Saccharophagus degradans 2-40: one gene and its partner. The protein of the gene in region 1 binds, or shares a complex with, the protein of each later gene. Links are inferred from orthologs where the notes say so. Each region holds a gene or a part of one and is shown in the gene's direction. Other genes may lie near its edges.

Region 1 (5,842 bases):
TTACATATACATCGAGTACGTCAAAAATTAGCGTACATGAGCTAGGGCATAGCCATGCCTGGCTAAAAGACGAATATGCATCACCCGAAGGAATATCAGGTTATGGAATCAATGTTAGCTCACACTGCTTTCCTCCAAACTTAAGTTGGCTTCATTGGATTGATGATATAAATTCAATTGCAGGCGAACACAGAGACCCCATTAACGACGACGAAGTTGGTTGTTTTCCTAAAGTAAATGGCGGCTACAACGCATACACACCAAGCCGCAACAGCATTATGAACTCGGGAAGAAGATTCGGACCGGTTAATAGGGAACGTTGGGTACTATACACTTGGGCTAAAGCACGCTCTCACTTTAACCCACAGCAACATACAATAACTATTGGCAATAAAGAATATATTGCATTGACCATTGCCCCGCCCTCGCCCGCTCTACTATGGTCTAATACGTGGTACAAAAACGGTGCTGAAATGACACACAGTAAACACAACTATGTATATATTTACCAAGCAGATACACAAAACGAATATTCAGTGAAAGCAACCGATAGCACAGATGCGATTCGCTTAGACGAAGACGGCTTCAGCCGATTTTATTACACTTGGCCATCGAGCGACTCATTACAATAAATTCATTTCAAGCCTAGTTTTAATGTAAATATAAATTTAGCTTTGTGCTCGCCAGTGTAAGGTTTTATTCTTGCACACCTTTCTTCGCAGGAGCACCCATGACCACCACACTAATGATTCAAGGCACCACCAGCGACGCGGGTAAAACTACGCTGGTGGCAGCGCTGTGCCGTATTCTTGCGCGCAAGGGCATTAAGGTGGCGCCGTTTAAGCCGCAGAATATGGCATTAAATTCTGCGGTAACAGAAGATGGTGGTGAGATTGGGCGCGGGCAAGCGGTGCAGGCGCAGGCTGCGGGAATAGCACCGCATACAGATATGAACCCCATTTTATTAAAGCCCAGTACCGATACCGGTGCGCAGGTGATAGTGCACGGCAAAGCGCTAAGCGCAATGGAAGCAGACGCATACCACGACTATAAAAAAGTGGCCATGCAAGCGGTGCTAGAAAGCTACCGAAGATTACAAACACAATACCAAGTTATTGTTGTTGAGGGCGCAGGTAGCCCTGCAGAGATAAATTTGCGCGAAGGCGATATAGCCAATATGGGGTTTGCCGAGGAAGTGGATTGCCCTGTAATTATTATTGCCGATATAGATAAAGGCGGTGTATTTGCGCATTTGGTTGGCACATTAGAATTGCTCTCCGCCAGCGAACAGAAACGCGTGGTAGGGTTTGTAATTAACCGCTTTCGCGGCGATATTGAATTGTTAAAACCAGGCCTAACTTGGCTAGAACAAAAAACCAACAAACCGGTTTTAGGCGTAATACCTTATATTCAAAAATTACACCTTGAAGCCGAAGATGCGTTAACGGCAAATAGCACTGCGGAAAACACCCAACACTTAAAAATTCGTGTACCTGTATGGCAGCGCATTAGCAACCATACAGATTTCGACCCGCTGCGCTTACACCCCCAAGTAGACTTTGCATTTGTAGGGCCAGGGCAAAGCCTCGAAGGCGCCGACTTGATTATTCTACCCGGCACCAAAAACACCATTGCCGACCTAAACTTTATGCGCAGCCAAGGCTGGGATACCCAACTAGCCAAGCACTTACGTTACGGCGGCAAAGTGTTGGGAATTTGCGGAGGCCTACAAATGTTAGGCACAGCCCTGCACGACCCCCACGGCATAGAAAGCCCAGCCAGCAGCGTTAACGGCTTGGGCTACTTAGATTTTGAAACTACGTTCACGCAACACAAAACCCTACTTAACCTACAGGGTGAGTTGCATATAAATGATAAGCCCGTCGCCATTAGCGGCTACGAAATACATGCAGGCCTTTCCACCGGCCCCGCTTTTCAGCGCCCTATTATTTATTGCGAAGGCCAACCCGAAGGCTGCCGCTCGGCCGACGATCAGATTATTGCCACATACTGGCATGGGCTATTTAGTCAACCTAGCGCCACCCAAGCCCTACTCGCATGGGCAGGCTTAACCAACGCCCGCGCGCTAGATTACAGCGCCCTTATCGAAACCGAGCTGACTAGATTGGCCGATGAGGTAGAGCAATGTATGGATATTGATGCATTGTTTCCTACTTTTGCCAGCTAATTCCCAACGCACAAGCTTTGCACTAAGGTGTCCCTGCGGCCTTACTGGCGGTATACTTCGGCCATAATTGACCAAGGGCTAGCCATGAACCAATTCACCACTCGCGCCATTAAAAAAACCCTATCCGCGTTACCCGTTGTGCTTGTTATTGCAGTTAGCACTCTGGCTATTAGCGCCTGCGGCCAAAAGGGCCCGCTAAAGCTGCCAGATGAGCCGGCTAAACCTGCCACTAAAAGCCACAACCACGCCGACAAGTAGTATACTTTCGCGTTTATTACGCTAGTCGGTAGCCCTAAGTCGCCATCTTTATGGCAGCACAGCCTAACTACCCCTATTTTCGAGATTTTTGATCACTATGTCAGACTTTCACTATCAAAACGGCGAACTGTTCGCCGAGCAGTGCTCTCTTAATGCCATCGCCGACGCATTGGGCACCCCTTGCTATGTATACAGCAAAGCCGCCTTTACCCGTGCCTATCAGGATTACGCCAACGCCCTTGGCAATCACCCAGGCATGGTGTGCTACGCAGTAAAAGCCAACTCGAACATTGCAGTGCTGCAAGTATTGGCAAAGCTAGGTGCAGGTTTTGATATTGTGTCGTCTGGCGAATTGCGCCGCGTGCTTAAAGCCGGTGGCCAACCTAACCGTATTATTTTTTCTGGGGTTGGTAAAACCCGTGAAGAAATGCGCGAAGCATTAGAAGTAGGTATTGCCTGCTTTAACGTAGAATCGGAAGCAGAGCTTGAGCGCTTGGCAGACGTGGCCGCCGAACTGGGCGTAGTTGCCTCTATTTCTTTACGCGTTAACCCAGATGTAGACGCCAAGACTCACCCGTATATTTCTACCGGCTTAAAAGAAAACAAATTCGGGATAGATATACAGCGCGCACCTGCGGTGTACGCTCGCGCAAGCGAACTCGCCAGCCTTAAGGTTGTGGGTGTAGATTGCCACATAGGGTCGCAGCTTACCGAGCTTACCCCGTTCTTAGACGCGTTAGACCGTTTGCTTCAACTGGTAGATACCCTAGCCGAAACAGGCATCACCATTGAGCACTTAGACATAGGCGGCGGCTTGGGCGTAACCTATCGCGACGAAGTGCCCCCTGCAGTAGCCGACTACTTAACGCAAATTAAAGCCAAGTTGGGTGATCGCAAATTAGCCATTATTATGGAACCGGGCCGCTCTATTGCCGCCAATGCCGGCGTAATGCTTACCGAAGTTGAGTTTTTAAAGCCCACCGAGCATAAAAACTTTGCCATTATCGACGGTGCCATGAACGACAATATCCGCCCTGCGCTTTATCAAGCTTGGCAGGACGTAAAACCACTAAGCCAGCGCGAAGGCGAAACCCAACAGTGGGATTTAGTAGGCCCAGTGTGTGAAACCGGCGACTTTTTAGCAAAAGACCGCGCATTAGCATTGCAAGCTGGCGACCGTTTAGCGTTAATGTCTAGCGGCGCTTACGGGTTTGTAATGAGCTCTAACTACAACACCCGCGGCCGCGCAGCGGAAGTACTTGTCGATGGCGACAAATACTTTGTAGTGCGCGAGCGCGAAAGCTTTGAGGATTTAATTCGAGGCGAACATTTATTACCCTAATACGCTCATAAGGCGTAAGCACTTTTAGGTTAAACACCAAACACTAAGGCACACCATGCGACTTCGCTTTACCAAAATGCACGGCCTAGGCAACGACTTTGTAATGATCGATGCCATAAGCCAGCGCGTCACCATTACCCCAGAGCGAGCGCGCCAACTGGCCGACCGCCATTTTGGTGTGGGCTGCGATCAAGTATTGGTTGTAGAAACACCCGATTCCCCCGACGCCGATTTTAAATACCGCATTTTTAATCACGATGGCAGTGAAGTAGAAAACTGTGGCAACGGCGCCCGCTGCTTTGCGGTGTTTGTGCGGCAGCGCGGACTAACGGCAAAAAGCGTTATTACCGTAGAAACAGCCGTGGGCCGCATGGTGTTACATGTACAAGAAGACGATCAAGTTACTGTCGATATGGGCGCACCTATTCTTAGCCCCGCCGATATTCCCCTCGCAGCGCCGCAGCAGGCAACCAGTTATACACTGCCAACGCAAGGCGCAGGCGATATAACAATTGGTGCCGTTTCTATGGGCAACCCCCATGCGGTGTACTGTGTTAACGACTGCAAAACCGCGCCGGTAGAAACCCTCGGCCCAGAAATAGAAGCCCACCCTCACTTCCCTAAAAAAGTGAATGCCGGCTTTATGCAGGTAGTTAGCCCCAGCGAAATTAACCTGCGCGTATACGAGCGCGGCGCAGGCGAAACCTTAGCTTGCGGGACCGGTGCGTGTGCCGCTGTGGTTGCTGGGCGTTTGCAGGGCTTGCTTGAAAACACCGTAAAAGTAAACCTGCCTGGCGGCAGCCTTTCTATAACGTGGGAAGGTGTAGACAGCCCAGTAATGATGACCGGGCCTGCCACCACGGTATTTCATGGACAAGTTAAGATATGAGTAACCGAGACGCGTCAATTACCGATCAGCGAGTTGCAGAGTATTTAGCCGAAAACCCCGATTTTTTTGTTAAACACTCTCGTCTTTTGGGCGAATTAGAATTACCCCACGATAGCGGTAAAGCGGTATCGCTAGTAGAGCGGCAGGTGTCTGTTTTACGCGATCGCAATATGGATATGCGCCAACGCCTAAGTAACCTGTTAGATAACGCACGCGAGAACGACCGCCTGTTCGAAAAAAGTAAGCGCCTTGTCTTAGCCCTACTGGAATGTAACGACCTAGGCGATTTAGTTGATGCCCTCTATTACAGCTTCGATAAAGAATTTAATATTCAACACACCCGCTTAATTATTTTTGGCAACCATCAAACCGTCCCCTCGACTGCAGCGCGCATAGAAAACCTGCATGTTGCACGCGATGTAATAGGCCGCAGAATTAAATCCCCCAAAGCGGTAAGCGGCGGCATTAAAGACGATGAGTGTAAATTTTTATTTGATAAAGACGCGCCCCACATTGGCAGCGCTGCAATGTCGGTGCTTATTCACAGCAAACCGCTAGGCGTATTGGCAATAGGCAACGAAGACCCTAAATTTTACCACTCTGGCATGGGCACAATATTTTTAGGCTATATAGCCGAAGTGCTAAACCGGCTTCTGCCCAAATATATAAAAAATTATTAAACCTCTGTTTACCGGCAAGTAAGCACTCACCCGCACAAAGGTATCACACATAAAAAACGGGCTGATGCACAACATCAACCCGTTTTTTATTGGCTAGCTAAGCGAACTCAACAGCAATAAGCGTTTACCTTAAATAGGTTGGCCGCCGTAGCTGGAAGTTGGCTTTTTGGGTGGATCTGCCACCACGTTGGCTGGAATCTCATTAATGCGACCGCCACTAGCTAAAAAAGCTTCCATTTCTGCCTGCAACCGAGCGCGCTCTGCCTCTTTGGCTGTAAGTGAATTACCGTATTCACCATACTCGCTCTCGCTGTTATCGTCTTCCTCAATTACGTCTTCTTCTGCAAAGAAATCGTCATCATCACTCATTACTTTTCACCTTCCGCTAAACCAAAAAACAAATCAAATAGACTTACTACAAAACACTACAAAATTCGTTAACAAGGTAACTACGCTTATTTTATAGCTCAGCCTTTGGTTAAACT
Region 2 (7,307 bases), 130 kb from region 1 along the record:
ATAATTTTCGCTTTGGCCGCCTATGGTAGCGTGACAACCACATATAAATTCCGCCATTTTTAGCACTGCTAGCAGGTTCTTTTTGCGGTTATCTGCAAATTCATCGGTGAAGATGTTTATAGGGTTGTGGTGGTCGTGAATGGCTTCGCACAAATATTTTGGCAGGTTCCAGGCTTTGCCTACGTAGTAACCTACAACCGCGTGATTTGTGCGTATTAGTTCGTTTTCTTTTTCGGTAATAGATAGGGTTTGCTCGGCATAGCATTGCTGTATTACCGATTGGTAATCGTCGCAGCGTTTCATTAGCAGCGGAATACCACAATTGTGGAACAAGCCTAGAGTGTAGGCTTCATCGGGGTTTTGCATACTAATTTGCTTGGCTATGACTACCGATGTTGCGGCTACCTCCATGGCGCTATCCCAGAATCGCCCCAGGGCAATGATGTCTTCATCAGCAAGCTCGCCTTTTATAGAGTGGGCGTTTACTAGGTTAACAACGGTTTTTATGCCCAGCAGGTTTACCGCTTGAGTTATAGAGGTAATGTTACTTGCGTGCTGAAAAAAAGATGAGTTAACCGTTTTTAAGATACTGCCAGACAGGCCTACATCTTGGCTAATAAGCTTAGCCACCGAGAGCACGCTGCAATTGGGGTCGAGTTGCTCCATTTGCAGGTCGACTAGTATCTGGGGTTGCGGCGGAATCGCAATGCCTTGCAGGATGGTTTTTATTTGGTCGTCGGTAAGTTGTGCTGTCATCAATCGGCGCCATTATTAATGTTTAGGGGCTAGCCTAAGTTTAGACTAGCCATGATTGATGCGACCGAAAAAAGTGAAATTTGTGCTGCTAAATATTGGCGGTAGTGATGACCATTAGCTGTTCGTATACCGTCTTGTGCCAGTCTGGCTGCGAGCTGGCGGAGGCTGATAGGGCAAGGTCTAGGGCGCTGACAAGCTGGGTGCGCGCATCGCTTGGAATTACTGGCAGTGCGTGCTTAAGCGAGGACAGGCTCATTTTTACGCGGTCGCGGGTTACGCGATCTGGGCTTGCGCCTGCTGCTTGCTGGCTGCTTTTGGCTGCTTCTATTACCTCTAGTAGCAGCGACGAGGCGCTTTGTTTAAAGGCGTGCACTACCACGCTGTAGTGTTGTTTAGGGCTAAGAGTTAACCATTCGTTGCTAAGTGCTGGGCTCTGCCAGTAATCCGCTTGGTAGCGCATGTCTTCGAGCAGAATATCGTTTTGCAGTTGTAGCAGTAAGCGCCTGCGGTTGTTGGGTGTTTCCTCAAGGTTTTGATAGCCGTGAGTTTGGTGCGCAGAGGTAAGCTCTAAGTGGGCAATGTAGTCTTTTATGGTGCGCGTGTTTTGGTAGCCAAACAGCATGTATTCTATGGCGTAAAAACCGAGGGCGGCATCTGCTAGGTCGGTCATACCGTGCTGGTTAAGCAAAGTAGCTTTGTTAAGCGGCATGCTTATATCGTGCACAATGCCCGAGTATTGGTAATCGCCAAAGGAATCTAAATAGCCCGGCTGAATAGGGTGTGCCGCTATGCGGTAATGGTTGTCGGCTACGGTGTTAAACAGTACCGAATTTTGCGGCTGCAGTTGCGCAAATACATTGAACTCTTGATAGGTAATAGCCGCTGTAGCCCACGCTTTTTGCGCCTGCAGTAGGGCATCTTCGCTGGGGGTGTTTAACAGCGTGGTAATTGCGCTGTTAAGTGCTTGGGTTGCACTAAGGCTTTGGTTAAGAATTTGGCTGCCGCTGGCCCACAGTGCCTGTGCACTGCCGCTTTCCGCGGGAGGAGTGGCCTCTACGGGTTCTGGTTGCACCGCGGTGGCAGGTGCTTCCGTTTTGTCACAGCCGCCCAGCACTAATAAGCCTAAGCAGGTAAGTGTCGCAACACCCTTGTGGCGAAAGCGGGTCATGGTGAATCCTTATGGGGCAGCCTTTGCCCATGGTTTATTTGTTGTGCTGGTACTTCTGTATCGCCTATTGCATCACCGAGATACGGGCGGCGCATATTAATCGCGCAACGAGATAACAGGCCATTGTTGCTCTGTGGCGTGCTTTAGCAAGCGCTCGTCTGGGTCTACAGCTACTGGGTTTGCCACCCGTTCTAACAGGGGCAGGTCGTTGGCGGAATCGCTGTAAAACCAGGCGCCATCTAGCGAGTGGCCTGTTGTACTTAGCCATTCGTTTAGCTTAACAATTTTACCCTCTTGAAAGCAGGGTATTCCCACAATCTTGCCGGTGAACATGCTATCTATAATCTCAGGTTCGGTAGCCAGTAGGGTATCAATTCCAAGGGCGGTGGCTATAGGGCCGGTCACAAAACTGTTAGTTGCAGTGATAATAACTAATGTATCACCTTGTTGGCGGTGCTTCTCAATAAGTTTAACCGCTTTGGGTTGCATCATTGGGGTAATAACTTGCGCCATAAATTCATTGTGCAATTGTTTCCTTTGCGCGGAATCAAGCGGTATAAGTGCTGTCAAAGCAAACTCTTGATACGCCACTATATCTAACGTGCCGTTTTTGTAATCTTCGAAGAAGGCATCGTTGGCCTTGCCATAGGCTTTGGCGTCTACAATGCCCTTGTGAATAAGGAATTCTCCCCAGCTGTGGTCACTGTCGCCTGCTAGCAGGGTGTTGTCTAAATCAAAAAGGGCGAGTGTCAAAAGTGTCTCCTTGCGAAAAATGGCGCAAAATGTAGTCGATCTGTAGCGATAATGGAGAAATGCTGGCGGAATGGACGGTTATCTGGCACCTTTAATATCGATCGGCTTATTTGCCAATTGCTGTGCCTTACTATCTTATGGAACAATAAGGCCAATATTATAACAATTATTATCGCTTACGAGGTTTGTGTGATAGATGCAGATGGTTTTCGCCCGAATGTAGGCATTATCTTGACGGACGATCAGGGGCGATTACTCTGGGCGCGTCGCGTGGGTGGACAAGATGCTTGGCAGTTCCCGCAGGGCGGCATTAAGCACAATGAATCTCCCGAGAATGCGTTGTACCGCGAACTCGAAGAAGAAGTTGGCTTGTGTAAAGCCGATGTAGAGGTGTTAGGCGTAACGCAGGGTTGGTTGCGTTACCGCTTGCCGCGCCGTTTAGTGCGCGATAAAGAGCCAAAATGTGTTGGTCAAAAACAAAAATGGTATTTACTGCGTTTGGTATCTAACGACTCCGCTATTCGCTTAGATGCCTCTAGCCCCGCTGAGTTTGATACTTGGAACTGGGTAAGTTACTGGTACCCTCTGGGCAAGGTGGTGGCCTTTAAACGCGATGTGTATCGCCGTGCTTTAAAAGAGCTATCGCCTGTCTATAATCAATATTTTCTAAGCACTCTGGGTGAAGGCCGAGCTCTATGCTGAATGATTTGCGTAGTATCGTTCAAGAGGTATATGCCGCTACAGATCTAAGCTCGGTATTAGAGATTATTGTTCGCCGAGTTAAATCAGCCATGAACACCGAAGTGTGTTCGGTATACCTACGCAACGAAACTGGCGCTTACACTTTAATGGCTACCGATGGCTTAAATCGCGAAGCGGTAGGCCGCGTTACACTGGCTAAAAACGAAGGTTTGGTGGGGTTGGTTGCCGCGCGCGAAGAGCCTATAAACCTAGACGACGCCGAATCTCACCCCAAATATCAATACTTTGCCGAAACCGGCGAAGAGCGCTTTTCTGCATTTTTAGGCACCCCAATTATTCACCAGCGTCAGGTTATGGGGGTGCTGGTAGTGCAGCAGGCGGCTAAGCGTCGCTTTGATGAAGGCGAAGAAGCATTTCTTATTACCATGTCTGCCCAGCTTGCCGGTGTGATTGCACATGCCGAGGCTACAGGTACCTTGCGGGCAATGGGGTCTAAATCTGCGGTGCGTTTTAACGGCGTGCCGGGGGCCTCGGGTGTGGCTATTGGCGAATGTGTGGTGGTATCGCCGGTTGCCGACCTAAATGCCGTGCCTTATGCCACCTGTGACAACATAGAAGAAGAGCTGGCCTTTTTTAGCCGCAGTTTGGCGGCGGTGCGCGAAGACGTAAAGCGCTTGGGGCAGTCCTTAGAAAACCTGTTAAACAAAGAAGAGCGGGTATTGTTTGATGCTTACCTAGGTATGCTCGACGATACATCGCTGGCCCGCGAGGTAACCGAAAAAATTAGTATGGGTTTGGCTGCGCCTTACGCGTGGAGCGAGGTGATTTTAGATCACGTTAAAACCTTCTCTGCCATGCCCGATGCCTACCTGCGCGAGCGTGCATCCGATGTGCGAGACTTGGGCAGTCGCGTATTAGCCTACCTGCAAGAAACCACGCAAAAAGAATTGGTATACCCCGAAAAAACTATATTGGTGGGTGAAGATCTCACGCCATCAATGCTTGCCGAAGTGCCGGTGGGGCAGCTGGCGGGTTTAGTGTCTGTGCGCGGTTCGAGCAACTCCCACATTGCCATTTTGGCGCGGTCGATGGGTATTCCCACCATTATGGGGGCGGTCGATCTGCCGTTTACCAAGCTTAATGGCAGAGAAATGGTAGTCGATGGCTACCGCGGGTCGGTCTATATCGACCCAGGCGAAGCGTTGTTGCAAAGCTATCAAGCCATATTGGAAGAAGATTTACAGCTGGTTGCTGGCCTGCAGTCTATAAAAAACCTGCCCTGCGAAACCTCAGACCACCACCGCGTTGCCCTTTGGGTAAACACTGGTCTATTGGCCGATACCATGCTTTCTATCGAGCGCGGCGCCGAAGGGGTGGGGTTGTATCGCACCGAAGTGCCTTTTATGTTGCGCGATCGCTTTCCCAGTGAGGAAGAGCAGCGCTTGGTGTACCGCGAGCAGCTAGAAGCGTTTGCGCCGCACCCAGTAACCATGCGTACACTCGATGTGGGCGGTGATAAATCTTTACCCTACTTCCCTATCGAAGAGGAAAACCCTTTCTTGGGGTGGCGCGGTATTCGCGTAACCCTCGATCACCCAGAGATTTTTCTAGGCCAAGTGCGCGCCATGCTTAAAGCGAGTGTGGGGTTAGATAACCTGCGCATTATGCTGCCAATGATTACCAATATTGCCGAAGTCGAAATAGCCCAAATGCTTATTCATCGCGCCTACGATGAATTACTAGAAGAGGGCTACGATGTGCAAATGCCGCCCTTGGGGGTGATGATCGAAGTGCCTGCTGCGGTGTATCAAGCAAAAGAGTTGGCGGCGCGCGTAGATTTTATTTCTGTGGGCAGTAACGATTTGACGCAATACTTGCTGGCCGTAGACCGCAACAACCCTCGCGTCGCCGATTTGTATCATTCACTGCACCCGGCGGTGCTGCGCGCTTTGCGCAAAATTGTAAAAGATGCCCACAGCCAAGGTGTGCCGGTAAGTATTTGTGGTGAGTTGGCCGGCGAGCCTGCCGCAGCCCTTTTGTTGGTGGCAATGGGGTATGATGTGCTCTCGATGAACGCCACCAACCTGCTTAAGGTTAAATCGGTTGTGCGGGCTGTAACGCTCGAGCAAGCGGAAACCCTATTGGCAGAGGTGATGTCGCTGCCTGATGCCGAGTCGATTAACCGCTGCCTAGAGGCTGCATTCCGCCATGCGGGGCTCAATCGCATGTTGCGCCCAGACCTTGGCGATGACGCCAACATCTAGTAGCCTGCGCTCACAATTTTGTAGGTGGCTGATGACGTATTGGCTACCTTAGTGGCACCCTATTTGGAACACTAGGCTATTTGTAACACAAGGTAAGGGTAAGCAGCCCGTCACTTGGCGGATTTATAATTAACCTCTTACCCACTCAATTCTTTTGGACCCATCTATGAATTATCCGGATATTGATCCTATTGCGCTCTCCATTGGGGCGTTCGAACTGTTTGGCTTTGAAATTGGGCCTATTAATGTTCACTGGTACGGCATTATGTACCTGTGCGCATTTTTGGGGGCTTGGGGCTTGGGCCGCTATCGGGCCAGCAAGCCGGGCGCTTGCCTTACCAAGGCGCAGGTGGAAGACCTTATCTTCTACGGCGCTGTAGGGGTTGTGGTGGGTGGTCGTCTTGGTTATGTGTTTTTCTACAATTTCTCTGCCTTTTTGGCTGACCCCGTTTGGTTATTTAAAGTGTGGGAGGGCGGCATGGCGTTCCACGGCGGTTTAATTGGTGTGGCAGTTGCCATGCTGTTATTCGCCCGCAAGGTAAACCGCAATTTCTTTGATGTGATGGACTTTACTGCACCCTTGGTGCCTATAGGTTTGGGCTTTGGCCGTATAGGCAACTTTATTGGTGGCGAGCTGTGGGGCCGCGAAACAACCGTGTCTTGGGGTATGGTGTTCCCTAAGGATGAGCTTGGACTTGTGCGTCATCCATCGCAGCTGTATCAAGCATTTTTAGAGGGCGTTGTACTGTTTGCAATTCTCTTCTGGTTTTCGGCTAAGCCGCGCCCGCGCGCAGCGGTTTCGGCACTGTTCTTAATTGTGTATGGTTGTCAGCGTTTTGCGGTTGAGTTTGTTCGCCAGCCAGATGAGCATATTCAATTCGATTTATTTGACTGGGTAACGCGCGGCCAAATACTGTCGCTGCCAATGATTGCAGTGGGTTTAATTGTATTTGCATGGGCCTATCGCACCAAGCCTGGCGCTACTCGTTAAGCATTTTTTGGGGTAAAACAAGTGAAGCAATATTTAGATTTAATGCGCCATGTGCGCGATACCGGTACCAAAAAAGAAGATCGCACCGGTACTGGCACTGTGAGTGTATTTGGCTACCAAATGCGCTTCGATTTAAGTGAAGGTTTCCCGTTGGTTACCACCAAAAAGTGCCATTTAAAGTCGATTATTCACGAGCTACTTTGGTTTTTAAAGGGTGAGACTAACACTCAATACCTTACCGATAACGGCGTGCGTATTTGGAATGAGTGGGCAACAGAAGAGGGCGATTTGGGCCCAGTTTACGGCGCACAGTGGCGCTCTTGGCCTACGCCAGATGGCGGCTCGCTCGATCAGTTTGCATTGCTAGTTGAGCAAATAAAAAATAAACCCGACTCGCGTCGCCATATTATTTCTGCGTGGAACCCAGCGTTGCTACCCGACGAGGGCGTGTCGCCACAGGATAACGTGCGCAATGGCAAAATGGCCCTGCCGCCTTGTCACACCCTGTTTCAGTTTTACGTGGCCGACAATAAATTAAGCTGCCAGCTGTACCAGCGCAGTGCCGATATTTTCTTGGGGGTGCCCTTTAATATCGCATCCTACGCCCTGTTAACCATGATGGTGGCGCAGGTAACGGGTTTAGAGTTGGGGGATTTTGTGCACACCTTTGGTG

Evidence for each region. Proteins that work in one complex are often made in the same cells at the same time.
Region 2: the proteins of dapF (region 1) and SDE_RS01840 are in contact, whole or in part, in a solved structure (PDB 5YGU), measured with the Escherichia coli proteins. The link is inferred for Saccharophagus degradans 2-40 from one-to-one orthologs.

What each region holds. Positions count from the first base shown.
Region 1 is NC_007912.1:295,140-300,981, reverse strand. The notes cover bases 2,761-5,760. They hold dapF (diaminopimelate epimerase), read left to right. Parts: upstream 2,761-3,843; coding sequence 3,844-4,677; downstream 4,678-5,760. Other genes in these bases: SDE_RS01250 (hypothetical protein), read right to left, coding at 5,487-5,726; SDE_RS01255 (DUF484 family protein), read left to right, coding at 4,674-5,357; lysA (diaminopimelate decarboxylase), read left to right, coding at 2,761-3,788. Also shown: SDE_RS01275 (M64 family metallopeptidase), read left to right, coding at 1-632; SDE_RS01270 (cobyric acid synthase), read left to right, coding at 731-2,188; LPS translocon maturation chaperone LptM, read left to right, coding at 2,273-2,446; more of lysA, read left to right, coding at 2,544-2,760. UniProt on the Escherichia coli protein: Involved in the succinylase branch of the L-lysine biosynthesis and in the biosynthesis of the pentapeptide incorporated in the peptidoglycan moiety. Catalyzes the stereoinversion of LL-2,6-diaminopimelate (L,L-DAP) to meso-diaminopimelate (meso-DAP).
Region 2 is NC_007912.1:428,448-435,754, forward strand. What follows is about bases 1,741-4,622. They hold SDE_RS01840 (RNA pyrophosphohydrolase), read left to right. Parts: upstream 1,741-2,866; coding sequence 2,867-3,379; downstream 3,380-4,622. Other genes in these bases: SDE_RS21060 (imelysin family protein), read right to left, coding at 1,741-1,924; SDE_RS01835 (HAD family hydrolase), read right to left, coding at 2,021-2,677; ptsP (phosphoenolpyruvate--protein phosphotransferase), read left to right, coding at 3,373-4,622. Also shown: SDE_RS01825 (HDOD domain-containing protein), read right to left, coding at 1-756; more of SDE_RS21060, read right to left, coding at 845-1,740; more of ptsP, read left to right, coding at 4,623-5,643; lgt (prolipoprotein diacylglyceryl transferase), read left to right, coding at 5,810-6,634; SDE_RS01855 (thymidylate synthase), read left to right, coding at 6,656-7,307. UniProt on the Escherichia coli protein: Master regulator of 5'-end-dependent mRNA decay.